Streptomyces venezuelae: one gene and its partner. The protein of the gene in region 2 binds, or shares a complex with, the protein of the main gene of each other region. Links are inferred from orthologs where the notes say so. Each region holds a gene or a part of one and is shown on either strand. Other genes may lie near its edges.

The links.
Region 1: the proteins of rpsG (region 2) and tig are in contact, whole or in part, in a crystal structure (PDB 3GTY), measured with the Thermotoga maritima proteins. The link is inferred for Streptomyces venezuelae from one-to-one orthologs. Residues at the interface, in WP_004081843.1 of Thermotoga maritima: Lys34, Lys52, Lys55, Glu59, Arg62, Gln63, Glu66, Asn67, Lys69, Val71, Arg95, Ala109, Lys110, Lys111, Gly112, Arg113, Pro114, Glu117, Glu121, Ile124, Ala125, Tyr127, Asn128, Asn129, Thr130, Gly131, Lys135, Asp139, Arg142, Met143; in WP_004081061.1 of Thermotoga maritima: Glu122, Val124, Val129, Leu130, Tyr133, Glu188, Gly259, Ile262, Tyr263, Glu266, Ser270, Glu273, Gln274, Glu277, Arg308, Gln311, Ile312, Ser315, Tyr316, Glu325, Arg329, Arg336, Leu363, Phe366, Trp367, Arg373, Leu377, Arg381, Leu384, Glu387.

The regions. Positions count from the first base shown.
Region 1 is NZ_CP029194.1:5,745,634-5,758,541, reverse strand. The notes cover bases 6,685-9,585. They hold tig (trigger factor), read right to left. Parts: upstream 8,878-9,585; coding sequence 7,492-8,877; downstream 6,685-7,491. Other genes in these bases: DEJ46_RS40100 (amphi-Trp domain-containing protein), read left to right, coding at 9,465-9,585; DEJ46_RS26405 (ATP-dependent Clp protease proteolytic subunit), read right to left, coding at 6,685-7,249. In the rest of the region: DEJ46_RS26430 (sensor histidine kinase), read right to left, coding at 1-414; DEJ46_RS26425 (valine--tRNA ligase), read right to left, coding at 675-3,296; DEJ46_RS26420 (hypothetical protein), read left to right, coding at 3,435-4,382; ATP-dependent Clp protease ATP-binding subunit ClpX, read right to left, coding at 4,467-5,750; DEJ46_RS26410 (ATP-dependent Clp protease proteolytic subunit), read right to left, coding at 5,907-6,569; more of DEJ46_RS26405, read right to left, coding at 6,632-6,684; more of DEJ46_RS40100, read left to right, coding at 9,586-9,926; DEJ46_RS26380 (hypothetical protein), read right to left, coding at 9,939-10,133; DEJ46_RS26375 (PP2C family protein-serine/threonine phosphatase), read right to left, coding at 10,324-11,469; DEJ46_RS26370 (GNAT family N-acetyltransferase), read left to right, coding at 11,576-12,805; DEJ46_RS26365 (Fpg/Nei family DNA glycosylase), read right to left, coding at 12,828-12,908. UniProt on the Bacillus subtilis protein: Involved in protein export. Acts as a chaperone by maintaining the newly synthesized protein in an open conformation. Functions as a peptidyl-prolyl cis-trans isomerase.
Region 2 is NZ_CP029194.1:3,519,689-3,535,600, forward strand. What follows is about bases 10,952-13,749. They hold rpsG (30S ribosomal protein S7), read right to left. Parts: upstream 12,687-13,749; coding sequence 12,216-12,686; downstream 10,952-12,215. Other genes in these bases: fusA (elongation factor G), read right to left, coding at 10,952-12,176; rpsL (30S ribosomal protein S12), read right to left, coding at 12,689-13,060; DEJ46_RS15745 (helix-turn-helix domain-containing protein), read right to left, coding at 13,450-13,749. Outside these bases: rplE (50S ribosomal protein L5), read right to left, coding at 1-400; rplX (50S ribosomal protein L24), read right to left, coding at 397-708; rplN (50S ribosomal protein L14), read right to left, coding at 711-1,079; rpsQ (30S ribosomal protein S17), read right to left, coding at 1,177-1,458; rpmC (50S ribosomal protein L29), read right to left, coding at 1,458-1,682; rplP (50S ribosomal protein L16), read right to left, coding at 1,682-2,101; rpsC (30S ribosomal protein S3), read right to left, coding at 2,107-2,946; rplV (50S ribosomal protein L22), read right to left, coding at 2,946-3,293; rpsS (30S ribosomal protein S19), read right to left, coding at 3,336-3,617; rplB (50S ribosomal protein L2), read right to left, coding at 3,630-4,466; rplW (50S ribosomal protein L23), read right to left, coding at 4,507-4,830; rplD (50S ribosomal protein L4), read right to left, coding at 4,830-5,480; rplC (50S ribosomal protein L3), read right to left, coding at 5,488-6,132; rpsJ (30S ribosomal protein S10), read right to left, coding at 6,146-6,454; DEJ46_RS15715 (RNA polymerase sigma factor), read right to left, coding at 6,922-8,160; DEJ46_RS15720 (YciI family protein), read right to left, coding at 8,157-8,519; and 7 more genes.

The DNA of each region.
Region 1 (12,908 bases), 2.2 Mb from region 2 along the record:
CATCAGGGTGGCGCCGTGCCGGGCGGGCCAGCCGGACGTCTGGAAGAGGGCGCACGCCACGCCGATGTAGAGCACGGTCGCGGCGACGGCGGCGCGCCGCCCCCGGAACCGGCCGATCGAGTACAGCGCGAACTGGATCATGGTGAGCTCGTGGAGCCACCCCATCAGGCCGAGTGCCACGAGGTACGGGACCCAGGGCAGCCGGCGCCTGAGCACCAGCGTGGCCGCCCCGGCCGCCAGGACGAGCGTCGCGGTGACCCCGGTCAGCGAGTTGTCGGCACGGGCGAGGCCCGGCACGTCGAGGACCATCAGGCCGAAGGCGCTCAGCGCGGTGACGACGTCGAGGGCGCGGGGCGAGACGGCCCACCGGTCCACGCAACGGCGGAGCGCGGTGACGGTGGGGAGGCGGAGCATGCCGTCCATCATCCAAGGTCTTTCGTCCCGAAGCGGTGGACCCGAAGTCCCTTCTGGTGTGAGATCGGGCACTTCGCCCACATTGCCGCTTCACTCAGAAATGTGCACGAAGCATCCCAGGAGCAGCTGTCCTTCGCCGCCGCGAGTCCGCCCCCGGCCGCTCCCGGCTCAAGGGCCTGCTGTGGGGGTCGCCACGGAGTCCTGACGGATACGCGGAAGGGGCCCGGAACCGAGTCGGTTCCGGGCCCCTTCCGTACGGGCTAAGCCTGCGGCAGCGTCGCCAGCTGTGCCTGGATACGGGCGATGTCCTCGTCCGCCTTGGCGAGGCGGCCACGGATCTTGTCGACCACGTTGTCCGGGGCCTTGGCGAGGAAGGCCTCGTTGCCGAGCTTCCCGTTCGCCTGGGCCTTCTCCTTCTCCGCCGCCGCGAGGTCCTTCGCGAGGCGCTTGCGCTCGGCCTCGACGTCGATCGTGCCCGACAGGTCGAGCGCGACCGTCGCCCCGGCGACCGGCAGGGAGGCGGTGGCGGAGAAGTCCTCGCCCTCCGGCTGGAGGCGCAGGATCTGGCGGATGGCCGCCTCGTGCGCGGCGAGCGGGGTGCCGTCGAGCGTGAGGCGGGCGGGGACCTTCTGCGCGTCCTGGAGGCCCTGCTCCTTGCGGAACCGGCGGACCTCGGTGATGACCCGCTGGACCAGGGCGATCTCCTGCTCGGCGGCCGCGTCGCGGAAGCCGCTGTCCTTCGGCCAGTCGGCGATGACGACGGACTCGCCGCCGGTCAGCGTGGTCCACAGCGTCTCGGTGACGAACGGGACCACCGGGTGCAGCAGGCGCAGCATGACGTCGAGGACCTCGCCGAGGACCCGGCCGGAGACCCGGGCGCCCTCGCCGCCGGCGAAGAACGTCGTCTTCGACAGCTCGACGTACCAGTCGAAGACCTCGTCCCACGCGAAGTGGTAGAGGGCGTCCGACAGCTTCGAGAACTGGTAGTCGTCGTAGAAGGCGTCGACCTCGGCGACCGTCTTGTTGAGGCGCGACAGGATCCAGCGGTCGGTCGCCGACATCTCCGAGGCGTCCGGCAGCGGGCCCTCGACCGTCGCGCCGTTCATCAGGGCGAAGCGGGTGGCGTTCCAGATCTTGTTGGCGAACTTGCTGGAGGCCTGGACCCAGTCCTCGCCGATCGGGACGTCGACGCCCGGGTTGGCGCCACGGGCCAGGGTGAAGCGGACGGCGTCGGAGCCGTACGTGTCCATCCAGTCCAGCGGGTTGACCACGTTGCCGAAGGACTTCGACATCTTCTTGCCGTTCTGGTCACGGACCATGCCGTGCAGGGCGATGGTGTGGAACGGCGGCGTGCCGTCCATCGCGTACAGACCGAACATCATCATCCGGGCGACCCAGAAGAAGAGGATGTCGTAGCCGGTGACCAGGACGGAGTTCGGATAGAACTTCTCGAGGCTCTCGGTCCGCTCGGGCCAGCCGAGCGTGGAGAACGGCCACAGGCCGGAGGAGAACCAGGTGTCCAGGACGTCCGTGTCCTGGTGCCAGCCCTCGCCCGTCGGCGGCTGCTCGTCCGGTCCGACGCAGACGACCTCGCCGTTCGGGCCGTACCAGACGGGGATGCGGTGGCCCCACCACAGCTGGCGCGAGATGCACCAGTCGTGCAGGTTGTCGACCCAGTCGAAGTACCGCTTCTCCATCTCCTGCGGGTGGATCTTGACCTTGCCGTCGCGGACCGCGTCACCGGCGGCCTGCGCGAGCGGGCCGACCTTGACCCACCACTGCATCGACAGACGCGGCTCGATGGTGGTCTTGCAGCGCGAGCAGTGGCCGACGGAGTGGGTGTACGGACGCTTCTCGGCGACGATCCGGCCCTCGGCGCGCAGCGCGGCGACGATGGCGGAGCGGGCCTCCAGGCGGTCCAGGCCCTGGAAGGGGCCGTGGGCCGTGATGACGGCGCGCTCGTCCATGACGGCGAGGTTCGGCAGGTTGTGGCGCTGGCCGATCTCGAAGTCGTTCGGGTCGTGCGCCGGGGTCACCTTGACGGCGCCGGTGCCGAACTCGGGGTCGACGTGGGTGTCGGCGACGACCGGGATCGAGCGGTCGGTCAGCGGCAGCTTGATCAGCTTGCCGACCAGGTGCTTGTACCGCTCGTCGTCCGGGTGGACGGCGACGGCCGTGTCACCGAGCATCGTCTCGGCACGCGTGGTGGCGACGACCAGGGAGTCGTCACCCTCGCCGTACCGGATCGAGACGAGCTCGCCGTCGTCGTCCTGGTACTCGACCTCGATGTCCGAGATCGCCGTCAGACAGCGCGGGCACCAGTTGATGATGCGCTCGGCGCGGTAGATCAGCTCGTCGTCGTAGAGCTTCTTGAAGATGGTCTGGACGGCCTGGGACAGACCCTCGTCCATGGTAAAGCGCTCACGGGACCAGGCGACGCCGTCACCCAGACGCTTCATCTGGCCGGAGATCTGACCGCCGGACTCGGCCTTCCACTGCCAGACACGCTCGACGAAGGCCTCGCGGCCCAGGTCGTGGCGGGACTTGCCCTCCTTGGCGAGCTCGCGCTCGACGACGTTCTGGGTGGCGATGCCGGCGTGGTCCATGCCGGGCTGCCACAGCGTCTCGAAGCCCTGCATGCGCTTGCGGCGGGTGAGGGCGTCGATCAGCGTGTGCTCGAAGGCGTGGCCCAGGTGCAGGGAACCGGTGACGTTCGGCGGCGGGATGACGATCGTGTACGGCGGCTTCTCGCTCTTCGCGTCCGCCTCGAAGTACCCGCGCTCTACCCAGCGCTGGTACAGCGGCCCCTCTACCTCGGCCGGCGCGTACTGGGTCGGCAGTTCGGTGGTGGGCGCTGTCTGCTGCTGAGTGTTCTCGGTCACGGGGTCAGTTTAGGGGTGTCCTCGCCTTGTCCTGAAACGCTTTGGTTCGGTAACGGTGTGGCCCCCGCCGCACTTCATGGTCATCGCTTCCGTCAGGATGTTCGGCAGACATAAACATCCTGTGAGGGGAACCTGTCGATGAGCTACAACCAGCCCGGCCCGTACGGCGGCCAGCCGCCCCAGCAGCCCGGCCCTTACGGCCAGCCGGGCCCGTACGGCCAGCAGCCGCAGCAGCCGGGCCCCTACGGCCAGCCGCAGGCTCCCCAGCCGGGCTACGGCTACCCCCAGCAGGCCCCGCAGGGCGTCCCGCCGCAGCAACCTCCGTACGGCTACCCGCAGCAGCAGCCGAACCCGTACGGCCAGCAGCCGCAGTACGGCGCCCCCCAGGGCCCCGGCGGCTACGTCCCGCACCCGCCGGCCCCGAAGAAGTCCAAGGCCGGCTGGATCATCGGCGCGGTCGCGGTGGTCACGGCGATCGGCGTCGGCGCGTACTTCCTGATCGGCGGTGGCAGTTCCTCGGTCGCGGACGACGGCGCGCACAAGCTGACCACCCCGGACACGGTGCTCACCGAGTACAAGAAGAAGCCCGGCAGCGGTCCCGACAAGGACTCCCTCAAGGACCCCGAGCAGAAGGGCGTCAAGAACGCCACGAACGTCGGTGCCACCTACGAGGTGAAGGACGCCGCCAACCCGCTCGGCGGCAAGATGATCTCCTTCAGCGGCCTCTACGGCGAGATCGACGACCCCGAGAAGACCATCGACAACATCTTCGCGGGCATCAAGGCGGAGGCAGAGAAGGACAAGGCCAAGGCCGACGAGCCGAAACTGGTCGGCAGCCCGCAGGAGTTCACCCCGTCGGAGCTGGACGGCGCCCTCCTCAAGTGCCAGCAGGCGAAGACCGAGGCCAACCCGGCCGAATCCACGCCGGCGTTCTCCATGACGTTCTGCGTGTGGGCGGACCACAGCACGGTCGGCTTCGTCGTTCCGATGAACATGGCCGACATGCTCGCGGGCAAGGAAGGCTCGATGGAGGACGCCGCCTCCGTCACCGCGAAGCTCCGCAAGGAAGTCCGCGTCAAGCTCTGAGCAGTTGACCGGTCACCTGTCCGGACATGAGTGAGGGGGTCCCACCTTCGGGTGGGACCCCCTCACTTCGTCACGCTCGTGGCGTCAGGCCGACTTCTCGTGCCTGCCGTCGTTCTTCACGATCCGGGGGACCAGCGTCGGGTTGACGTTGTTCCGGACGACGTCCGCCGTGATGACGACCCGGGCCACGTCCTTGCGGGACGGGACCTCGTACATCACCGACTGGAGGACCTCCTCCATGATGGCGCGCAGGCCGCGCGCGCCGGTGCCGCGCAGGATCGCCTGGTCGGCGATGGCCTCCAGGGCCGGGCGGTCGAAGTCCAGCTCCACGCCGTCGAGTTCGAAGAGACGCTGGTACTGCTTCACCAGGGCGTTCCGCGGCTCGACGAGGATCTGGAGGAGCGCCTCGCGGTCCAGGTTGTGGACCGAGGTGAGGACGGGGAGGCGGCCGATGAACTCCGGGATCATCCCGAACTTCACCAGGTCCTCCGGCATGACCTCCTGGAACTGGTCGCTCGCCTCGATCTCGCGCTTGGAGCGGATGGTCGCCCCGAAGCCGATGCCCTTGGCGCCCGCCCGCGACTCGATGATCTTCTCGAGGCCGGCGAAGGCGCCGCCGACGATGAAGAGCACGTTCGTCGTGTCGATCTGGATGAACTCCTGGTGCGGGTGCTTCCGGCCGCCCTGCGGCGGTACGGAGGCCGTGGTGCCCTCCAGGATCTTGAGGAGGGCCTGCTGGACGCCCTCACCGCTCACGTCACGCGTGATCGACGGGTTTTCGCTCTTACGGGCGACCTTGTCGATCTCGTCGATGTAGATGATCCCGGTCTCGGCCTTCTTGACGTCGTAGTCGGCCGCCTGGATCAGCTTGAGCAGGATGTTCTCGACGTCCTCGCCGACATAGCCGGCCTCCGTCAGCGCCGTCGCGTCGGCGATGGCGAACGGGACGTTGAGCATGCGGGCCAGGGTCTGCGCGAGCAGCGTCTTCCCGGAGCCCGTGGGGCCGAGCAGCAGAATGTTGGACTTCGCCAGCTCGATGGCGTCGTCCCGGCCCTGCGCGCCGCCGTTCTCGCCGGCCTGGACGCGCTTGTAGTGGTTGTACACCGCGACCGAGAGGGCCTTCTTCGCGGGCTCCTGCCCGACGACGTACCCCTCGAGGAACTCGTAGATCTCGCGGGGCTTGGGGAGTTCCTCCCAGCGCACCTCGCTCGTCTCCGCGAGTTCTTCCTCGATGATCTCGTTGCAGAGGTCGATGCACTCGTCGCAGATGTACACACCGGGTCCCGCGATGAGCTTCTTCACCTGCTTCTGGCTCTTTCCGCAGAACGAGCACTTGAGCAGATCGCCGCCATCACCGATGCGTGCCACGAGGTGCTTCCCCTTCGCCTGGGAGTGCTTGGTTCAGCGACTCCTGGTGCCTCATATTCGACGGTACCTTGCCGAGCCCTCTGTTCGGGCCCCCCTTGGCACGGTTCACATGGACGGGAATGCGTCATGTGCCCCGTGCCGAGGGAAGGTCGGACGTCAGCGCTCGGCGGAGGCCGTGCTCTTGCGGGTCGAGACGATCTGGTCGACCAGGCCGTACGCGAGGGCGTCCTCGGCGGTCAGGATCTTGTCACGCTCGATGTCCTCGCGGATCTTCTCGATCGGCGTCGAGGAGTGCTTGGCCAGCATCTCTTCCAGCTGGCTGCGCATCCGCAGGATCTCGCGGGCCGCGATCTCCAGGTCGGAGAGCTGCTCACGGCCGGTGCCGCCGGAGGGCTGGTGGATCAGCACGCGGGCGTTCGGCAGGGCCATCCGCTTACCGGGCGTACCGGCGGCGAGCAGCACGGCCGCGGCGGAGGCCGCCTGGCCCATGCAGACCGTCTGGATGTCCGGCTTCACGAACTGCATCGTGTCGTAGATGGCCGTGAGGGCGGTGAAGGAGCCGCCCGGGCTGTTGATGTAGATGGAGATGTCGCGGTCCGGGTCCATCGACTCCAGGCACAGGAGCTGCGCCATGACGTCGTTGGCGGAGGCGTCGTCGATCTGCACGCCGAGGAAGATCACGCGCTCCTCGAAGAGCTTCGCGTACGGGTCGTACTCGCGGACGCCCTGCGAGGTGCGCTCGACGAAGCGCGGAACGACGTAGCGGTTGTCCATCGGCGCGCCGGTGTAGAGGCCGCTCGCGGAGAGGTTGTTCTGCATCTGGGTGTTCACCGTCCTGGTGGCGTTCGGTGGGCTGGGGCTCTTGAGCGGACTGCCGGGGCTCAGGCGCCCGTGCCGCCGCCGCCGGGAACACCCGCGGCGTGCGTGATGATGGCGTCGATGAGGCCGTAGTCCTTGGCCTCGTCCGCGGTGAACCAGCGGTCGCGGTCACCGTCACGGATGATCGTCTCGACGGTCTGGCCGGAGTGGTGCGCGGTGATCTCGGCCATGCGCCTCTTCGTACGAAGGAGGTACTCGGCCTGGATCTTGATGTCCGAGGCGGTGCCGCCGATGCCGGCGGAGCCCTGGTGCATCAGGATGTCGGTGTTCGGCAGCGCGAAGCGCTTGCCGGCGGTGCCGCCGGTGAGCAGGAACTGCCCCATGGAGGCCGCCATGCCCATACCGATGGTGACGACGTCGTTGGGGATGTACTGCATGGTGTCGTAGACGGCCATGCCGGCCGTCACGGAGCCACCGGGGCTGTTGATGTACAGGAAGATGTCCTTCTCCGGGTCGGCGGCCAGGAGAAGCATCTGAGCGGTGATCTTGTTGGCGATGTCGTCGTCGACCTGCTGGCCGAGGAAGATGATCCGCTCGCCGAGCAGCCGGTTGTAGACATGGTCGCCGAGGCCGCCACCGATGGACGGCTCACCCGCGGCGTAAGGCTTCAGATTCGTCACGTATCCACCTGCTCGTCTCCGACGGCCAAGGCCGTCTCAGCGTCTTGTTCTGAGGGCAGTGCCCTCGTATTCATGGACCCTAACGCGCAGGTAGGACAACGCCATCCCGGTTCCCGAACTGTTCGCTGGGAGCGCAAGGTACGCGCGGACGCATAAGGGCTTCGGGTACGCCCACGGGCCCGGACGCACAGCAGTGCGTACGGGCCCGTGGAGCGGGGTTCGGCGCCGGGGCGCGGAGCCGCCTACTTGTCCTCGGAGACCTCGGCCTCGCCGGTGACGGCCTCGACGGCCTCGGCGGCGGTCTCGACCTCGTCCTCGTCGTCGGAGAGGTCGACGACCTCACCGTTGCTGTCCTTGACCGTGGCGGCCTCGACGACGACCGCGAGGGCCTTGCCGCGGGCGACCTCGCCGACGAGCATCGGCACCTGGCCACCCTGGGCCACGGCCTGGGCGAACTGGTCCGGGCTCATGCCGGAGGAGGCGGCACGACGGAAGAGGTGCTCGGTGAGCTCCTCGCGGGAGACGTCGAGCTTCTCCTTGTTGACGAGCTCATCGAGGATGAACTGCGTCTTGATGCCCTTCTCGGCCTGCTCCTTGGTCTCCGCCAGGAACTCTTCCTCGGTCTTGCCCTGGAGCTCCAGGTACTTCGCGAGGTCGATGCCCATCTGGCCGAGCTGGTGGTGCTCCAGGTTGTGCTTGCGGGTGTTGATCTCGTCCTCGAGAAGCTTCTCGGGCATCGGGACCTCGACCAGCTTGAGGAGCTCGTCGAGGACGCGCTCCTGGGCCTGGGTGGCCTGGTCGAACTGCTTCATGTTCTCGAGGCGCTTGCGGCTGTCGGCCTTGAGCTCGTCGAGGGTGTCGAACTCCGACGCCATCTGCGCGAACTCGTCGTCCAGCTCGGGGAGCTCACGGGCGGCGACGGTGGTGACCTTGACGGTGACCTCCGCGTCCTTGCCCTCGGCGGAGCCGCCCTTCAGCTGCGAGGTGAAGGTGGCCTCGCCACCGGCCTCCAGGCCCTTGACGGCCTCGTCGATGCCGTCGAGCAGCTCGCCGGAACCGATGGTGTACGAGACGTCCGAGGCGACGCCGTCGGGCAGCACCTCGCCGTCGACCTTGGCCTCGAGGTCGATGGTGACGACGTCGCCGTCCTGGGCGGCGCGCTCGACGGTGGAGGTCGAGGCGAAGCGCTCGCGGAGCTGCTCCACCGACTTCTCGATGTCCTCGTCGGTGACCTCGACCGCGTCGACGGTGACCTCGATGCCGGAGTAGTCCGGGATCTCGAGCGTCGGGCGGATGTCGACCTCGGCGGTGAAGGCCAGCAGCTCGCCGTCCTTCAGCTCGGTGATGTCGACCTCGGGCTGACCCAGCGGGTTGACCTCGGCCTCGTTGACGGCCTCGGTGTAGAACTTCGGGAGCGCGTCGTTGACGGCCTCTTCCAGCACGGCGCCGCGGCCGAACCGCTGGTCGATCACGCGAGCCGGGATCTTGCCCTTACGGAAGCCCTTGACCGTGACCTGCTGGTTGATCTTCTTGTACGCCGCGTCGAGGCTGTCCTTGAGCTCCTCGAAGGGCACCTCGACAGTGAGCCGAACCCGAGTCGGGTTCAGGGTCTCCACGGCGCTCTTCACGGTTAGGTCTCCTTGTGGCTGATTCCTGGAATCCACCGTCTCCGCGGTCAGCGGTTCCGGCGGGTCGGCCCGGTCAGAAAGACACACGGGCACGCAGCTTGCATAGTAACCGCAAGCGGGGAGGCAGCCATAACGTGATCAAGAACGCGACCGTGGGGCGCGTGATCGACATGGTCGGGGTGGCGGGATTTGAACCCACGGCCTTCCGCTCCCAAAGCGGACGCGCTACCAAGCTGCGCCACACCCCGTCGGTGCGACACGTAGGGTACATGGACGCGGACAGTGCGGCGCCCCCCGTTTTACGGGTGTGCGGAAAGGCCCTCCGACCCGCTAACATGCTGTCCGTGCCGCGGTCCTCGTGACCTGCGGCGCGATGCTGTGCGGGTGTAGCTCAATGGTAGAGCACTAGTCTTCCAAACTAGCTACGCGGGTTCGATTCCCGTCACCCGCTCCACGGTCTCGGGGCCGGTCCGGAGAAGTCTCTCCGGGCCGGCTCCGAGGCGTTTTCCGGCGGATCGCGAGATGCCGGGTCCGGCGGGCGAGCGCAGACTGGGCTCAGCCCGTCTCCCGTCGCACCGGAGGTAGCGATGAAGGACCTGAAGTTCGAGCGGAAGCGCTCGGTGTCCCGTCTTGAGGCAGCCGATCAGCTGACCGCCCTCGCCGCCGCCCTGCGGGAGGGCGGGGAGGCCGAACTGGAGCTGGGGGCCGGAACGCTGAGCCTGCGCGTCCCCGAGGAGTTCCGCAGCGAGGTGGAGCTGGAGATCGAGGACGGGGAGATCGAGCTGGAGATCGAGCTCAAGTGGTCCCTGCGCGACACCGCGGCTCCGGCGAAGCCGAGCACCGCCGTCACGGGCGGCGACATGGGCGCGAAGCGGTCCGCGCCGAAGCCTCCGCCGCCGGCCAAGCAGGCGGCCAGGACGGCCGCGGAGCCCGCCAAGCCGGCTGCGGAGCCCGCGAAGCCGCCCGCCGCGACCGCCAAGAAGTCCCCCGCACCGACCGCCAGGAAGTCCAAGGCCGCCAAGACGGCCAGGACCGCCAAGTCCCGCTAGATGGACGGCGGCTCAGAACTTGATGGAGCCGACCGTCTGCGTTATCGAGTCCAGGAAGCGCTGGATGTCGTCGGCCATGCCGGTGGAGGCGAGGAAGAAGCCGAAGAGCACCGCGACCACGGCCGGTCCGCCCTTGAGGTTCCCCCCGCGGATCAGCACCACCAGGATGATTGCCAACAGCAACACCACAGACAGTGAAATGGCCACAACTGATCACACCCTCGGTCGGTCCCGCCTTGCCCACCGGGGAGCGCACGCCTGACACCCCCCGGCTCCATGGTGCCATCAACCCCCCTGCCCCCGTTGCCGGGTGGCGAATCATCCCTGCGGGAACGGCGGTTCCTGCTCGCACGGAAGATCATGAAGCCGGTGACCGGGCCGGAGACGGCCTGGGCGTTCAGGCGCGGCGGGAGATGAGGAGGAGGGCCCGGTCGTCGTTGACGTCCTTGGCGACGGCCTCGATCAGGTGCCAGGTGACGCCCTCGAAGCCCTCGGCGACGCAGCGGTCGGCCTCGCCGGTGAGGCGGTCGATGCCCTCGGCGATGTCCCGGTCGGCGGCCTCGACGAGGCCGTCGGTGAAGAGCATGAGGACGTCGCCGGGCAGCAGCGAGCCCTTGACCGGGTGGAATTCCGCCCCGTCGTAGACGCCGAGGAGGGGGCCTTCCGCGGCCTTCTCCTCCCAGCGACCGCTGCCCGCGTGGAGCTGGAGCGCGGGGAGGTGGCCGGCGGAGAAGAGCTCGTAGTCGCCGGATTCCAGGTCGAGGACGAGGTGGATGGAGGTGGCGAAGCCCTCGTCCCAGTTCTGCCGGAGCAGGTAGCCGTTGGCGGCGGGCAGGAAGCCGTGCGGCGGGAGCGAGCCGAGGAGTCCGCCGAAGGCACCGGAGAGCAGCAGGGAGCGGGAGGCCGCGTCCATGCCCTTGCCGGAGACGTCGGTGAGGACGACCTCCAGGGTGCGGCCGCCGTGGGTGCGGGCGGCGACGACGAAGTCGCCGGAGAAGGACTGGCCGCCGGCCGGGCGGAGCGCCATCTCGCGGTGCCAGCCCTGCGGGAGCCGGGGCAGGGCGCTCTGCACGCGGATGCGTTCGCGCAGGTCGAAGAGCATGGTGCCGCCGCGCCGCCAGGGCACGCCGACGCGGGCGCGGAACTGGGCGATGAGGAGACCGAAGAGTCCGCAGGCGGCGACGGTGAGGACGGTGCCGGGGGTGACCCGGGCGGGCCCCTGGGTGTACGGGCCGAGGACGACGGACTCGACGATGAGGGCTCCGGCGGCGGCCGCGTACAGGCCGAGCAGGCTGGCGGGGCGGAGCAGCAGCCCGCCGGCCACGATGGGCAGGACGAGCGCCGAGGGCGCGCACCAGACCGGGTCGAGGAGTGTGCCGCAGGCGATGGCCGGGATCATCAGCAGGAGTCCGGCGAAGGCGAGCCAGTCGGAGCCGTCCCCGCGGAAGTAGTCGACGCCGGACTTGCGCAGCGCGATGCGGGCCCGGCGAGCGCGCCTGCGCGTCCGGGCCGCGTACGTGTTCACTCCCGCGCGGTGTCCCATTGGCCTGGACCCTATCCACCTCGTCCGACATCGCGCAGGGGTACCCCGGTGACAATGTGCGCGAAATCGGGTCGCCCCGGACGCGCGGCGCTGATATCGATGGCATATGACGACTGAACTGCGGGTTCTCGACCCGACCGAGTGGGACCGTTGGTTCGAGGTCCTGGAGCTGGCGTTCGGAGGTGTGCCGGAGGCGCCGGAGGAGCGGACACTGTGGCGCGACCTGACCGAGTTCGACCGCTTCATGGGGGTGTGGGACGGCGATCTGTGCGTGGGGACGGCGGGCGCGTTCTCCTTCCGGCTCACGGTGCCGGGCGGGGCGTCGGTGCGCGCGGGCGGGGTGACGATGGTGAGCGTGGCGGGGACGCACCGCCGGCGCGGGATCCTGACCTCGATGATGCGGCGCCAGCTTGACGACCTGCGGGCGGCGGGCGAGCCGCTCGCGGTGCTGACGGCCTCGGAGCCGGAGATCTACGGGCGGTTCGGCTACGGCGTCGGCGCCTACGCGACGCGGGCGACGATCGACACGACCCGGGTACGGCTCTCGGTGCCGGAGGGCACGGACGGGGTGACCCTGCGCCTGGCGGACCTGACGGAGTCGTCCGCCGTGTGCGAGGCGGTGTACGCGAAGCTGGTGCCGCGGCGGCCGGGGATGATCGCCCGGCTGCCCGAGTGGGAGCGGCAGCCGCTGATCGACCCGCCGGGCCGGCGGGATGGCTCCTCGCCGCGGTTGTGCGTGCTCGCCGAGCGGGCCGGGGAGGTCGTGGGGTTCGCGCACTACGCGATCAAGCCGGACTGGTCGTTCTCGGGTTCCGAGGGGTCCGTCGCGATCCATCAGCTGATGGGGCTCGACGCGGTGGCGGAGGCGGCGCTGTGGCGGTTCCTCTGCTCGGTGGACCTGACCAAGGAGGTCCGGCTCAACGGCCGTCCGGTGGACGACGCCTGGCAGCACCTGGTGAGCGATGTGCGGCGCTGCGCCCCGACACTGCGGGACTCGCTGCACGTGCGTCTGGTGGAGGTGGGCGCGGCGCTGGAGGCGCGGACGTACCAGGCGCCGGTGGACGTGGTGTTCGAGGTCGAGGACGCGTTCTGCCCCTGGAACGAGGGGCGTTGGCGGCTGACGGGTGACAGTAAGGGCGCGGTCTGCGTCCGGACCTCGGATCCGGCGGACCTCGGACTGTCCGTACGGGAGCTGGGCGCGGCGTATCTGGGCGGGACGTCGCTGGTGTCGCTGGCGGCGGCGGGGCGGGTGCGGGAGCTGCGCGAAGGGGCACTGGTGGAGGCGTCCGTGGGCTTCGGGTCGCCTGTGGCTCCTTGGCTGCCGCACGGGTTCTAGGGGCGGACCGCCCCTGGTGCCTCTAGCGGGTCTGGCAGCCCGGGCACCAGAAGAGGTTGCGGGCGGCGAGGTCGGCGGTGCGGATCTCGTCGCCGCAGACCAG
Region 2 (15,912 bases):
TGTAGTTGCCACGCCCGTCGAACTGCTTGGGGGACAGACCACGGAAGTCGCGGATGCGCGGAAGCGCGAGCGACAGGGTGCGGTCCAGGAACTCCCACATGCGGTCGCCACGGAGGGTGACGTGCGCACCGATCGGCTGGCCCTCACGCAGCTTGAACTGCGCGATGGACTTGCGAGCCTTGGTGACGGCCGGCTTCTGACCGGTGATCGTGGTCAGGTCGCGGATCGCACCGTCGATCAGCTTCGAGTCACGGGCGGCGTCGCCGACACCCATGTTGACCACGATCTTCACGAGGCCGGGAACCTGCATGACGTTCTCGTACGAGAACTCCTCACGCAGCTTGCCCGCGATCTCCTCGCGGTACTTCGTCTTGAGACGCGGAGTGGTGGTAGCCATCAGATGTCCTCACCCGTCCGCTTGGCAACGCGGATCTTGTTGCCCTCGTCGTCGAAGCGGTAACCGACACGCGTGACGACCTTCTTGCCGTCCTTCTCCACGACCAGCTGGACGTTGGAGACGTGGACCGGAGCCTCGGTCGTGACGATGCCACCGGCCTGCGACGGGCCGGCCTTGGTGTGCTTCTTGACCCGGTTGACACCCTCGACGAGGACGCGGTTCTCGCGGGGGAAGGCCGTGATGACCTTGCCCTGCTTGCCCTTGTCCTTACCGGTGATGACCTGGACCAGGTCGCCCTTCTTGATCTTCATGCTTACAGCACCTCCGGCGCGAGCGAGATGATCTTCATGAACTTCTTCTCGCGCAGCTCACGGCCGACCGGGCCGAAGATACGGGTGCCACGAGGGTCGCCGTCGTTCTTGAGAATGACAGCGGCGTTCTCGTCAAAGCGGATGTACGAGCCGTCCTGGCGGCGGCGCTCCTTGACGGTGCGAACGATGACCGCCTTGACGACGTCACCCTTCTTCACGTTGCCACCGGGGATCGCGTCCTTGACGGTGGCGACGATGACGTCACCGATGCCCGCGTAGCGGCGACCCGAGCCACCGAGAACACGGATGCAAAGGATCTCCTTGGCACCAGTGTTGTCGGCGACACGCAGTCGCGACTCCTGCTGGATCACGTCTATCTCCTGATTGTCTGCCGGTTCCCGGCCGGGGCTTCTAGGAAGCCCCGGCCGAGCCTGGCGGAACGAACTCGAAGGGTTACCCCTTCAAGAATTACTTGGCCTTCTCGAGGATCTCGACGACGCGCCAGTGCTTCGTCGACGACAGCTTCCGGGTCTCCATCAGGAGGACGCGGTCGCCGATGCCGGCAGCGTTCTGCTCGTCGTGAGCCTTGAGCTTGTTCGTACGGCGGATGACCTTGCCGTACAGCGCGTGCTTGACGCGGTCCTCGACAGCGACGACGACGGTCTTGTCCATCTTGTCGCTGACGACCAGGCCCTCGCGGACCTTGCGAGCGTTGCGCTCGGTCTTCTCAGTCACGTTGCTCTCGCTCATCAGGCGTTCTCCACCGTCTCGATGCCCAGCTCACGCTCACGCATCAGGGTGTAGATCCGGGCGATGTCCTTACGGACGGACTTGAGCCGGCCGTGGTTCTCGAGCTGGCCCGTCGCCGCCTGGAAGCGGAGGTTGAACAGCTCTTCCTTGGCCTCGCGGAGCTTGTTGAGAAGCTCCTCGTTGCCCAGCTCGCGCAGCTCGGACGCCTTGGTACCGGCCGACATCACAGCTCACCTGCTTCGCGCTTAACGATCTTGCACTTCATCGGCAGCTTGTGGGCCGCACGGGTCAGGGCCTCGCGCGCGATCTTCTCGTTCGGGTAGGACAGTTCGAACATCACCCGACCCGGCTTGACGTTCGCGATCCACCACTCCGGAGAACCCTTACCGGAACCCATGCGGGTCTCGGCGGGCTTCTTCGTCAGGGGACGGTCCGGGTAGATGTTGATCCAGACCTTGCCGCCACGCTTGATGTGGCGGGTCATCGCGATACGAGCAGCCTCGATCTGGCGGTTCGTCACGTACGCCGGCGTGAGGGCCTGAATGCCGTACTCGCCGAACGCAACCTGCGTACCACCCTTGCTCATACCCGAGCGCTTGGGGTGGTGCTGCTTGCGGTGCTTGACCCTACGGGGGATCAGCATTTCGGTCAGGCCTCCGTTCCGGTGCTCTCAGCCGGAGCAGCGGCGGCAGCCTCGGCCTTGGGGGCCTCGGCGGCCGGAGCCGACTGCTGCGGCTTGCGGCCGCGGCCGCCACGCTCGCCACCACGGCCACCACGGCCGGCCGGGCGGTCGCCAGCGCCGGCACCACGGGCCGGGCGGTTACCCGCACGGGCCGCAGCGTTCTCGGCGCGGACCTCGGCGATGTTCTTGACGTCGCCCTTGTAGATCCAGACCTTGACGCCAATGCGACCGAAGGTCGTCTTGGCCTCGAAGAAGCCGTAGTCCACGTTCGCGCGGAGCGTGTGCAGCGGCACACGACCCTCGCGGTAGAACTCCGAGCGGGACATCTCGGCGCCGCCGAGACGACCGCCACACTGGATCTTGATGCCCTTGGCGCCGGCCTTCATCGTGCCCTGCATGCTCTTACGCATGGCGCGACGGAAGGAGACGCGGGAGGAGAGCTGCTCGGCAACGGCCTGAGCAACCAGCTGAGCGTCCATCTCGGGGTTCTTGACCTCGAGGATGTTCAGCTGGACCTGCTTGCCCGTGAGCTTCTCGAGGTCACCGCGGATGCGGTCGGCCTCGGCGCCACGGCGGCCGATGACGATGCCGGGACGCGCGGTGTGGATGTCCACCCGCACGCGGTCACGGGTGCGCTCGATCTCAACCTTCGAGATGCCGGCGCGCTCCATGCCGGACGTCATCATCCGACGGATGGCGACGTCTTCCTTGACGTAGTCCTTGTACAGCTTGTCGGCGTACCAGCGGGACTTGAAGTCCGTGGTGATGCCGAGCCGGAACCCATGCGGGTTAACCTTCTGGCCCATTACCGGGTTCCTTCCTTGCTGCTGACGACCACGGTGATGTGGCTGGTCCGCTTACGGATCCGGAATGCACGGCCCTGAGCACGCGGACGGAACCGCTTCAGGGTCGGGCCCTCATCGACGTACGCCTCGCTGATGACCAGCGAAGAGGCGTCAGTGTGGTCGTAGTTGTGTGCAGCGTTGGCAATGGCGCTGTCCAGCACCTTGCCAACCGGCACGCTCGCGGCCTGCGGGGCGAAACGCAGGACCGCCTGAGCCTCCGTGGCGTCCATGCCACGGATAAGGTCCACCACTCGGCGGGCCTTCATGGGCGTGACGCGGATGTACCGCGCCTGGGCCCTGGCTTCCATGGTTGTCCTTCCAGTGTCTGTCATGGTCATTCCACCCCGCTACTAGCGGCGCTTCGACTTCCGGTCGTCCTTCACGTGACCCCGGAAGGTGCGCGTCGGCGAGAACTCGCCGAGCTTGTGGCCGACCATCGACTCGGTGACAAACACCGGAATGTGGGTCTTGCCGTTGTGCACCGCGATCGTGTGGCCGAGCATGGCCGGGATGATCATCGAGCGACGGGACCAGGTCTTGATGACGTTCTTGGTACCGGCTTCGTTCTGGGCGTCCACCTTCTTGACGAGGTGGCCGTCGACGAAGGGTCCCTTCTTGAGACTGCGCGGCATCTAAACCCGCTCCTAGCGCTTCTTGTTCGTCTTGCGGCGGCGGACGATGTACTTGCTCGAAGCCTTCTTCGGCGAGCGAGTACGACCCTCCTTCTGACCCCACGGGGAGACCGGGTGGCGACCACCGGAGGTCTTGCCCTCACCACCACCGTGCGGGTGGTCGACCGGGTTCATCGCCACACCGCGAACGGTCGGGCGAACGCCCAGCCAGCGCTTACGGCCGGCCTTGCCCCAGTTGATGTTCGACTGCTCGGCGTTGCCGACCTCGCCGATGGTGGCGCGGCAGCGGGCGTCGACGAGACGGATCTCACCGGACGGCATACGAAGGTGGGCCATCGTGCCCTCCTTCGCCAGCAGCTGCACGGAGGCGCCAGCGGAGCGCGCGAACTTGGCGCCGCCACCGGGACGGAGCTCGATCGCGTGGATCGTGGTACCGACCGGGATGTTGCGGAGAGCCAGGTTGTTGCCGGGCTTGATGTCCGCGCCGGGGCCGTTCTCGACGCGGTCACCCTGCGTCAGACCCTTGGGGGCGATGATGTAGCGCTTCTCGCCGTCCACGTAGTGGAGCAGCGCGATGCGCGCGGTGCGGTTGGGGTCGTACTCGATGTGAGCGACCTTCGCCGGCACGCCGTCCTTGTCGTGACGACGGAAGTCGATCACCCGGTAGGCGCGCTTGTGGCCGCCACCCTGGTGTCGAACCGTGATCCGACCGGTGTTGTTACGGCCGCCCTTGCTGTGCAGGGGGCGGACCAGCGACTTCTCCGGCGTGGACCGCGTGATCTCGACGAAGTCGGCTACGGAAGAGCCACGACGGCCCGGCGTAGTCGGCTTGTACTTGCGGATTCCCATTTCTCAGTCCTCGTCCGATTCCGGACGATCCAGACCGCCCTTAGGCGGTCGGACCGCCGAAGATGTCGATACGGTTGCCCTCGGCAAGGGTCACGATGGCGCGCTTGGTGTCCTTGCGCTTACCGAAACCGGCCTTGGTGCGCTTGCGCTTGCCCTGGCGGTTGATCGTGTTGACCCCGGTGACCTTGACCGAGAAGACCGCCTCGACGGCCTGCTTGATCTGGGTCTTGTTGGAGCCAGGCGCGACGATGAACGTGTACTTGTTCTCGTCCAGCAGGGCGTAGCTCTTCTCCGAGACAACCGGCTTGACGAGAATGTCGCGCGGGTCCGAGAAGGTCTTGCTGGTGACGACGGCGTCAGTCATCAGGCGTCGCTCCCTTCGGTCTCAGCGGTCTGGGGGCCAGACACGAAGGACTCGAGGGCGGCCTGGGTGAAGACCACGTCGTCGGAGACGATCACGTCGTACGTGTTGAGCTGGCCCGGCTCCAGGATGTGCACCTGGGGCAGGTTACGAGCGGACAGCCACGCGGCCTCGTCGGAGCGCTCGGCGACCAGGAGCAGGTTCTTGCGCTCCGAGATCTTGCCGAACAGCGTCTTGGCGGCCTTGGTGGAGATGCCACCCTCGACCACGCCGGTGACGACGTGGATGCGGGAGTGGGTGGCCCGGTCCGAGAGGGCACCGCGGAGGGCGGCGACCTTCATCTTCTTCGGGGTCCGCTGCGAGTAGTCACGCGGCACGGGACCGTGCACGACGCCACCACCGGCGAACTGCGGGGCGCGGGTCGAACCCTGACGGGCGCGGCCGGTGCCCTTCTGGCGGTAAGGCTTCTTGCCACCACCGCGGACTTCGCCACGGCTCTTGGTCTTGTGCGTGCCCTGACGGGCCGCGGCCAGCTGCGCGACGACGACCTGGTGGATCAGCGGAACGCTGACCTTGGCGCCGAAGATCTCCGCGGGGAGCTCGACGGTCCCGGCCTTGTCGCCTGCCGGCGAAAGGATGTCAATGGTGCTCATCGGTTCCTCAAACCCCCTTGGCCGCGGTGCGGACCAGGACGAGGCCACCGTTGGGGCCGGGGACGGCGCCCTTGATGAGCAGCAGACCCTTCTCGGCGTCAACGGCGTGGACGGTCAGGTTCTGGGTGGTCACACGCTCGTTGCCCATGCGACCGGCCATCTTCATGCCCTTGAAGACACGACCCGGAGTGGCGCAGCCACCGATGGAGCCGGGCTTGCGGTGCACGCGGTGGGCACCGTGCGACGCCTTGCCACCACGGAAGTTGTGGCGCTTCATGACACCGGCGAAGCCCTTGCCCTTGCTCTTGCCGGTGACGTCGACCTTGACGCCGGCCTCGAAGAGCTCGGCGGTGATCTCCTGGCCGAGCGTGTACTCGGAGGCGTCAGCGGTGCGGAGCTCCACCAGGTGGCGGCGCGGGGTGACGTCAGCCTTGGCGAAGTGACCCTTGAGGGGCTTGTTCACCTTGCGAGGGTCGATCTCGCCGAAGGCGATCTGGACCGACTCGTAGCCGTCGACGTCGTTCGTACGGACCTGGGTCACGACATTCGGGCCGGCCTTGACGACGGTCACCGGGACGACCCGGTTGTTCTCGTCCCAGACCTGCGTCATGCCGAGCTTCTCGCCCAGGATGCCCTTGATGTTCTTAGCCATCTCGCGCGTCACCTCAGAGCTTGATCTCGATGTCGACGCCCGCCGGCAGGTCGAGACGCATCAGCGAGTCAACCGTCTTCGGCGTGGGGTCGAGGATGTCGATGAGGCGCTTGTGCGTGCGCATCTCGAAGTGCTCGCGCGAGTCCTTGTACTTGTGCGGCGACTTGATGACGCAGTACACGTTCTTCTCAGTGGGCAGCGGCACCGGGCCTGCGACCGACGCACCAGTGCGGGTCACCGTCTCGACGATCTTCTTCGCCGAGGAGTCGATGACCTCGTGGTCGTAGGCCTTGAGCCGGATGCGGATCTTCTGTCCCGCCATGGCTACTAGTAGTCCTTTGTCTCGTAACGCTCTGGCATCCCGGTCGACTGTGCTTCCTGAGAAGCTCCGTCCTACCTCCGACCCACGCGGTCGGGCGTGTCGCACTCCCTCTACGCAGAAATCCCTGAGGATTTCCCAACCAAGGGGGTGCGGTCACCATGACCGCGAGTCGGGGGTGGAACACCCACCGGGAGCCTGGTCGGCACCCCGCTGACGCTTCCCAGAAGATTCCCGTACGTCCGCCCGACGCCTCTCAGCAGAGAGGTGTGAAGCGACGAGTACTGTGGGACTCGCTTCCGGTCCTCCCGACGGGAGGCGCGCAGCATCGGCACTCAACCGAGCAACCCCGACAGTCTGCCATACGGGACCTTCCGGCCGCCAATCGGGGTCGAAGACTGTACCCCACGTCACGTACGGACAAGCGCCGGGGCGCACGCGTCTTCCCGCGCGCCTGCTCTCGGCGCCCTTCACCCCAACCGGCGTGCCCGCTCCGTCAGATGGCGGCGCTCGGGAGCGCTCGTCGTGTGCCGGGCCGCCTCGCGATAGGCCGCCGCCGCGCTCTCCTCGTCGCCGAGGAGTTCGAGCAGGTGCGCGCGGGTCGCGAGGAGCCGGTGGTGGTGGGCGAGGCGCTTGTCCTCCGCCAGGCCGGCGAGCAGCTCCAGGCCCGCCTCCGGGCCGTGGACCATCGCGACCGCGACGGCACGGTTGAGCGTGATCACCGGGTTGTCCCCGGTCCGCTCCAGGAGCTCGTACAGGGCGAGGATCTGCGGCCAGTCCGTGGCCGCGGCGGACTCCGCCTCGTCGTGGACGGCCGCGATCGCCGCCTGGAGCTGGTACGGGCCGACCTGCCCCTTCGGCAGCGTGCGGCTGATCAGCTCGATGCCCTCCCCGATCAGCCGGCCGTCCCAGCGGCCCCTGTCCTGCTCGGCGAGCGGCACCAGCTCGCCGTGCGGGCCCGTGCGGGCCGGGCGGCGGGCGTCGGTGAGCAGCATGAGCGCGAGCAGGCCCGCCGTCTCGGTGTCCTCGGGGACGAGCCGGTGCAGGAGCCGGGTGAGCCGGATCGCCTCCGTGGAGAGCGCCGGCGCGGTGAGCTCGTCGCCGCCGCTGGCCGTGTAGCCCTCGTTGAAGGTCAGGTAGAGGACGTGCCGCACCTCGGCGAGCCGGGCCGCCCGGGCCTCCCCCTCGGGCTGTGCGAGCCCTCCCCCGGCGGCCTTGATCGTCTGCTTGGCCCGGCTGATGCGCTGCGCCATGGTCGGCTCGGGCACGAGGAAGGCGGCGGCGATCTGCGCGGTGGTGAGGCCGCCGACGGCCCGCAGGGTGAGCGCGATCCGGCTGGGCGGCGACAGGTCCGGATGGCAGCAGAGGAAGAGCAGGGACAGGGAGTCGTCCCCGCCCGTGCCGGGGGCGTCGGCGGCCTGGGCGACGAGCTCGGAGTCGGGCGTGGCGAACGCCAGGGCGTCCTCGCGGCGCCGGCGTGCGACATCGGCGCGCAGCTGGTCGATGTACTTGCGGGTCGCGACGGTGAGCAGCCACGCACGGGCGTTGTCGGGGACGCCGTCCTGCGGCCACTGCCGCGCGGCGGCGATCAGCGCCTCCTGGAGGGCGTCCTCGCAGGCGTCGAAGTTGCCGTGCCGTCGGACGAGCAGGCCGAGGACCTGCGGCGTGCACTCACGCAGCAGGTCCTCGATCTCCTGGGCTGCGGTCACAGGTCCGCCGCGGACTCGTGCAGGACCGGCCAGAGCTCGACGGGGTCGACGTCCGCGAAGGGCATGTCGGCGGCGATCTGCTGGGCGCGCTCCGGGCTGTCGCAGTCGAGCAGGTAGAAGCTGGCCAGGTACTCCTTGGTCTCCAGGTACGGCCCGTCGGTGACGGCGGGGGCGCCGTCCTCGCGGCGGACGAGCCGGGCGGCGGCCGCGTCGGCGAGTCCGTACGCGCCGAGCAGCTCGCCGGTCTCCCGGTACTTCCGGTTGAAGGCCTCCTGCCTGGCGATCGCCTCGGGCCAGGCCTCGGCCGGGAAGGACTCCCACTTGGCCTGGTTGCCGTAGATCATCGCGACGTACTTCATCTCGGGTGTCCTCCCCGTCCCCGCGCGCCCCTGTGGCGTGCTGTCACCCAGGGGTCGGAGCCGCCCGCGCGGCCTCGACATCTCCGACCCTATGTATTTCCTGGAGCGGATACGCGAGAAGGCCCCGCACCGAAAGGTGCGGGGCCTTCTGCTGCAGCTACTCGAGCTACCAGGTCAGATCAGAGATCAGGCAGTGATCTTGACGACCTGGCCGGCGCCGACGGTCCGGCCACCCTCACGGATGGCGAACTTGAGGCCCTCCTCCATGGCGATGGGCTGGATCAGCTCAACGCTCATGGCGGTGTTGTCGCCCGGCATGACCATCTCGGTGCCCTCGGGGAGGGTCACGACGCCGGTCACGTCCGTGGTGCGGAAGTAGAACTGCGGGCGGTAGTTGTTGAAGAACGGGGTGTGACGGCCACCCTCGTCCTTCGACAGGATGTACGCCTGCGCCTCGAAGTTGGTGTGCGGCGTAACCGAGCCCGGCTTGATGATGACCTGGCCGCGCTCGACGTCCTCGCGCTTGATACCACGGAGGAGCAGACCGACGTTCTCACCGGCCTGGCCCTCGTCGAGGAGCTTGCGGAACATCTCGATACCGGTGACCGTGGTGGTGGTCTTCTCGGTCTTGATACCGATGATGTCGACGGTCTCGTTGACCTTGAGGATACCGCGCTCGATACGACCGGTGACGACGGTGCCACGACCGGTGATCGTGAAGACGTCCTCGATCGGCATCAGGAACGGCTTGTCGACGTCACGCTCGGGCTGCGGGATGGACTCGTCCACCGCGTGCATGAGGCCGAGGAGCTTCTCGCCCCACTCCTTGTCGCCCTCGAGGGCCTTGAGCGCCGAGACACGGACGACCGGAAGGTCGTCGCCCGGGAACTCGTACTCGGAGAGGAGCTCACGGACCTCGAGCTCGACGAGCTCCAGGATCTCCTCGTCGTCCACCATGTCGGCCTTGTTCAGGGCGACGACGATGTACGGAACGCCGACCTGGCGGGCCAGGAGCACGTGCTCCTTGGTCTGCGGCATCGGGCCGTCGGTGGCGGCGACCACGAGGATGGCGCCGTCCATCTGCGCGGCACCCGTGATCATGTTCTTGATGTAGTCAGCGTGACCGGGGCAGTCGACGTGCGCGTAGTGACGCGACTCCGTCTGGTACTCGACGTGCGCGATCGAGATGGTGATACCGCGCTGGCGCTCCTCAGGAGCCTTGTCGATCTGGTCGAAGGCCGAGGCCTCGTTCAGGTCCGGGTACGCGTCGTGCAGCACCTTGGTAATGGCGGCCGTGAGGGTCGTCTTACCGTGGTCAATGTGACCGATGGTGCCGATGTTGACGTGCGGCTTAGTCCGCTCGAACTTTGCCTTCGCCACTGAATCCTCCTGCGGAGTGGTTCTGTACGCCTTGCTTCATCGGCGCCAGGTGATCTTTGCTGGGATGCCATCCACCGGGGCCCGATTCCTCGGGTCTCGGGGTCGAACCCCGGTGACTGGTGTCAAGCCTAAAGCGTGAACTCGGGAGAGTTACTCGCCCTTGGCCTTCGCGATGATCTCCTCGGCGACGTTCCGCGGAACCTCGGCGTAGGAGTCGAACTGCATCGAGTAGCTTGCGCGACCCGAGGTCTTGCTGCGGAGGTCTCCGACGTAGCCGAACATCTCCGAGAGGGGCACGAGGCCCTTCACGATGCGAGCACCGTGACGCTCCTCCATGGCCTGGATCTGGCCACGGCGGGAGTTGATGTCGCCGATGACCTCACCCATGTAGTCCTCGGGCGTGGTGACCTCAACGGCCATCATCGGCTCAAGGATGACGGGAGAAGCCTTACGCGCGGCCTCCTTGAAGGCCTGCGAACCGGCGATCTTGAACGCGAGCTCGGAGGAGTCGACCTCGTGGTAGCCACCGTCGAGAAGGATGACGCGGACGCCAGTCATCTCGTAGCCGGCCAGGATGCCGAACTGCATGGCCTCCTGCGCACCCGCGTCGACCGAAGGGATGTACTCCTTCGGGATGCGGCCACCGGTGACCTTGTTCACGAACTCGTACGAGGCGTCGCCGCCCTCGATGGGCTCGATCGCGATCTGCACCTTGGCGAACTGACCGGTACCACCGGTCTGCTTCTTGTGGGTGTAGTCCACGCGCTCGACGGCCTTGCGGATCGTCTCGCGGTACGCGACCTGCGGCTTGCCGACGTTCGCCTCGACCTTGAACTCGCGACGCATACGGTCGACGAGGATGTCGAGGTGAAGCTCGCCCATACCACCGATGATGGTCTGGCCGGTCTCCTCGTCCGAGTGCACCTGGAAGGAGGGGTCCTCCTCCGCGAGACGCTGGATGGCGACACCCAGCTTCTCCTGGTCACCCTTGGACTTGGGCTCGATGGCGACCTGAATAACCGGGGCCGGGAAGTCCATGGACTCCAGGATGACCGGGTTCTTCTCGTCGCACAGCGTCTCACCGGTGGTGGTCTGCTTCAGGCCCATGACGGCGACGATGTCGCCGGCGCCCACCGAGTCGATCTCCTCACGCTTGTTCGCGTGCATGCGGTAGATCTTGCCGATGCGCTCCTTCTTGCCCTTGACGGAGTTCAGCACCGCGGTGCCGGCCTCCAGGCGACCGGAGTAGATCCGGACGAAGGTGAGCTTGCCGAGGTGCGGGTCGCTCGCGATCTTGAACGCGAGGGCCGACAGCGGCTCGTCGTCGGACGGCTTGCGCTTCACGACGACCTCGGCGTCCTTGACGTCGTGGCCCTCGATGGCCTCGACGTCCAGGGGCGAGGGGAGGTAGCGCACGACCGCGTCGAGCAGGGGCTGGACGCCCTTGTTCTTGAACGCGGTGCCACAGAAGACGGGGGTCACCGTGGTGTCGCCACCCTTGCCGGAGGCAATGGTGATGCGACGGACGGCGGCGTAGAGCTGCTCCTCGGTGGGCTCGGTGCCCTCGAGGAAGAGCTCCATGAGCTCCTCGTCGTTCTCCGCGATGGTCTCGACCATCTTGGCGCGGTACTCGTCGGCAAGCTCGAGCTTGTCCGCCGGGATGTCGACGACGTCGTACATCTCACCCTTGCTGGCCTCGGCGGACCAGACAAGCGCCTTCATGCGGACCAGGTCGATGACGCCCTGGAAGTCCATCTCGGCGCCGATCGGCAGCTGCATGACGATCGGGGTCGCGCCGAGGCGCTCCACGATCATGTCGACGCAGCGCAGGAAGTCGGCACCGGTACGGTCGAGCTTGTTGACGAAGCAGATACGCGGAACGCCGTAGCGGTCCGCCTGACGCCAAACGGTCTCGGACTGGGGCTCGACGCCGGCCACGCCGTCGAACACGGTGACAGCACCGTCGAGCACGCGCAGCGAACGCTCCACCTCGACGGTGAAGTCGACGTGACCCGGCGTGTCGATGATGTTGATCGTGTGATCGACATTCTCGAGCGGCCAGTGGCAGGTCGTCGCGGCGGACGTGATCGTGATGCCGCGCTCCTGCTCCTGCTCCATCCAGTCCATCGTGGCAGCGCCGTCGTGGACTTCACCGATCTTGTACGAGACGCCGGTGTAGAACAGGATCCGCTCGGTGGTGGTCGTCTTGCCCGCGTCGATGTGAGCCATGATGCCGATGTTGCGCACCTTGGCAAGGTCAAGCGAAGTGGTAGCCATATCGGCTCAGTCTTCTCTCGGTCTCGATGTGGGTTGCGACTACCAGCGGTAGTGCGCGAAGGCCTTGTTGGACTCGGCCATCTTGTGCGTGTCCTCACGCTTCTTGACCGAAGCACCGAGGCCGTTGGAGGCGTCGAGGAGCTCGTTCAGGAGGCGCTCGGTCATGGTCTTCTCGCGACGGGCGCGGGAGTAACCGACGAGCCAGCGGAGGGCCAGCGTGGACGCGCGGCCCGGCTTGACCTCGATCGGCACCTGGTAGGTGGCGCCACCGACACGACGGGACTTGACCTCGAGGGACGGCTTGACGTTCTCGAGAGCGCGCTTCAGCGTGATGACCGGGTCCTGGCCGGTCTTCTCACGAAGACCCTCCATGGCGCCGTACACGATGCGCTCGGCGGTGGAACGCTTGCCGTCCAGCAGGATCTTGTTGATCAGCGAGGTGACAAGAGGAGAGCTGTAGACCGGGTCGATGATGACCGGGCGCTTCGGGGCGGGGCCCTTACGAGGCATTCTTACTTCTCCTTCTTGGCGCCGTAGCGGCTGCGAGCCTGCTTACGGTTCTTGACGCCCTGCGTGTCGAGGGAACCGCGGATGATCTTGTAACGAACACCCGGCAGGTCCTTCACACGGCCACCACGCACGAGCACGATGGAGTGCTCCTGCAGGTTGTGACCCTCACCCGGGATGTAGGCCGTGACCTCGATGCCCGAGGTCAGACGCACACGCGCGACCTTACGGAGGGCCGAGTTCGGCTTCTTCGGGGTGGTCGTGAACACACGCGTGCAGACGCCGCGACGCTGAGGGGAACCCTCGAGTGCGGGCGTCTTGTTCTTCTCGACCTTGTCCTGCCGGCCCTTACGGACCAGCTGCTGGATCGTAGGCACTACTTCTCCGGTTTCTGTGTGCCGTCGGTGAAACTAACCTGGAACACGCGCCGACCCACGCGGTCGGGTGTGTCGAATCTCGCGGACCTCCGCCGTAGGCGGAAAAGGCGGCGCGGATCACGGTGGCCGTTTCACGGACTCGCTGTGCGGCGGAAGACACGCACGCGAGCCCAGGCACACCCCAGGCACAAGGCTTGAGCGTACCTATCGCACGGACTCCGGTCAAAACAAATGGCCACGCGCGCGGAGCCGGGCGCGGCGGAGCCGCAGCGGGAGCCCGACCGGGGCGCGGCCGGGCCCGACCGCGGCACGGCCCGGGCGCCGCGGGGGACCGACCGGGGCGCGGCGGGGGCGCGGTGGGCCGCCCCGTACCGCCGCGCCGGCGGCGGTCAGTCGCGCGCGGTGCGCCGCGCCTCGACGGCGGCGACGTCCTCCAGGCCCTCCTCGTCGGGCTCCAGGAACTGGTTCACGACCTTGACGAAGACACCCAGGCGCTCGTCGGGCACGCCGAGCCAGCGGGCGAAGTCCTCCATGGTCGGCTGCCAGTCGTCGGGCGGCAGGAGGTCGTCCGCCAGCGGCAGCTCCTCGGGGGTGACCCGGCCGGACCGGATCAGCATGTCCCGCACGGAGACCCCGAGGAGCGGGGCGATCCGGCGCATGGTCTCCAGGTCGGGCATGCTCTGCCGCTGGAGCAGGCGGGTCACGGCGGCGCGGTGCACCCCGGCCTCGTCGGCGATCCGGGACTTCCCGCCGCCGCGGGGACTGTCGATGTCGTATCCGCGCGCTCTCATCAGGCCTTCGACCCAGCCCGCGAATTCGTCGAGCCCTTGACTGGTCATGTGTACCGCTCCCTTACTCCCCACCCTCCGGATCCCACACTTTAGCGTGCTTGCGCGCACGGAATTACGTGCTTTCGGGCACGCAATAGTGTCGAATCGATGAAGACCCGGTCAGGGCGTCACCACAAGTTTGTTGCGCGCTCGCACGCAACGTGTCAGGCTGCTCTCCGCCGCACTCGCCGGCCCCCTGAGCCCCAGAAGCCCCACCGGCCCCATGGACGCCCCGGTGGCCCCGGACCGTGGAGAACCCTCTTGTTCCCGACCGACCCGTCCCCCTGGCAGGCCTCCGCCGCGTGCGCCGGCCTCTCCCCGTCCGTCGTCTTCGCCCGTCGGCCCAAGGACGCCGCCCCGGCACTGCGCGCCTGCGCCGACTGTCCCGTCCGCCGCGAGTGCGAGGCGGCCGTGGCCCCGGCCGAGAGCTACTTCGACGGCGTCTGCGCGGGCCGCCTGTGGCGCAACGGCCGCGCCGCGGACGTGGAGCGCGTCGCGAAGGCCGTCGAGAAGGCCGTCGCGAAGGCGGGGGGCCGCCGCCGTGGCTGACCTCACCGACCGCGCGGACCGCACGGACCCCGCAGACAGTACGTACCGCACCGCCGCCGAGCACGCCGACCGCTCGGACCGCACCGTCGAGCTCGTACTGCGGGACATCACCCTCTGGACCGCCTCCCTCGTACGGCAGTTCCCCGAGCTCTCCGAGGAGCTGGCGCCCGGCCGCCGCTCCCCCGCCGGGACCGCCCCCACCGCCCCGCATCCCGGCCGCGACGAGCTGATCCGCGAGGAGCGGCGCGAGGCGCTGCTCCTCGAACAGCGGCACGGCCTCTCCGTCCCCGGGCACGGCGCCGCCCCCATCCGGCTCCACATCTCCGACGCCATCCGGGACATCACCGACGGTGTGGTGGAGCTGGAGGAGGCGGTCTGCGCCCGGCTCGCCCTGCCGAGGCCGCGCCGCGCCGGGGTGATCGAGCGGCTGCGGCGGATCGTCGGACTGCTCGACGCCGTCGCCGGCCACCCGGTCCTCGCCCGGCACGTCCGGGACGAGATCCGGCGGATGGCCCGCCGGTGCGCGCGGACGCTGGGCGACGCGGAGACGATCGTCCGCGTCTCGGGGCGCTGCCCCTGGTGCGACTCGGTGTCACTGCGGGCCTTCCCCGACCGGCGGGCGGTGCTCTGCGTGAACCCGGCGTGCGTGTGCACGGACGCGGCCTGCGGCTGCCAGGACGACCCCGCCTACCGGCACCTGTGGCCGGAGGGCGCGTGGGCGGAACTGACGGAGGCCTCGGGGACGCCCACCGAGGAGATCGAAGTGGCGATGGACGACACGAAGGAGACCTCATGCTGAGCTCGCCCGCGATGCCCGCACTGCCGGCGCTGCCGGCCCTGCCCGCGCTGATCCCGGGGCCGCTCGCCGCCGAGGAGGCCGGGGTCGCCCCCGCGACGATCCGCAAGTGGGTCCAGCTGGGACACCTGCGGGCCGCGGGCAAGGCGGGCCGCGCCCAGCTCTTCCGCCTGGAGGACGTCTTCGCGGCGGAGCGGCTGGCCCGCCGCCGTACGCGTACCGCCTGATCGTCCGTCACCGAAGCGCCCCGATTCCGGATCCTTCCGGAATCGGGGCGCTTCGTCATGCCCTCAGGAAGTCGCCGAGCGAGCGGACCAGGGTGTCGGCGAAGCGCTCGCGCACCGGCTCGGCGACGCGGTCGAGGGAGAGGTACGGGTTGAGGTCCTCCAGCTCGACGAGGAGGAGTCCGCCCTCAGGGGTGCGGCAGGCGTCGACCCGCTGGATGCCGTGGTCGAGGGTGTTCCACTCGATGAAGCGGCGGGCGAAGGCGAGGTCCTCGGCGGTCGGTTCGTACGGCTCCAGAACCCAGCGGCGCTCGGGGTCGGGGGCGTACAGGGCGTACTGGAAGAGGTCGTCGACGAAGTAGAAGGAGACCTCGTACCGGAAGTGGACGCGCGGCTGGACGAGGAGGTCGCCGTACGGGAGGGCGGCGAGCTCCTCGCGGGCCACGAAGCGCA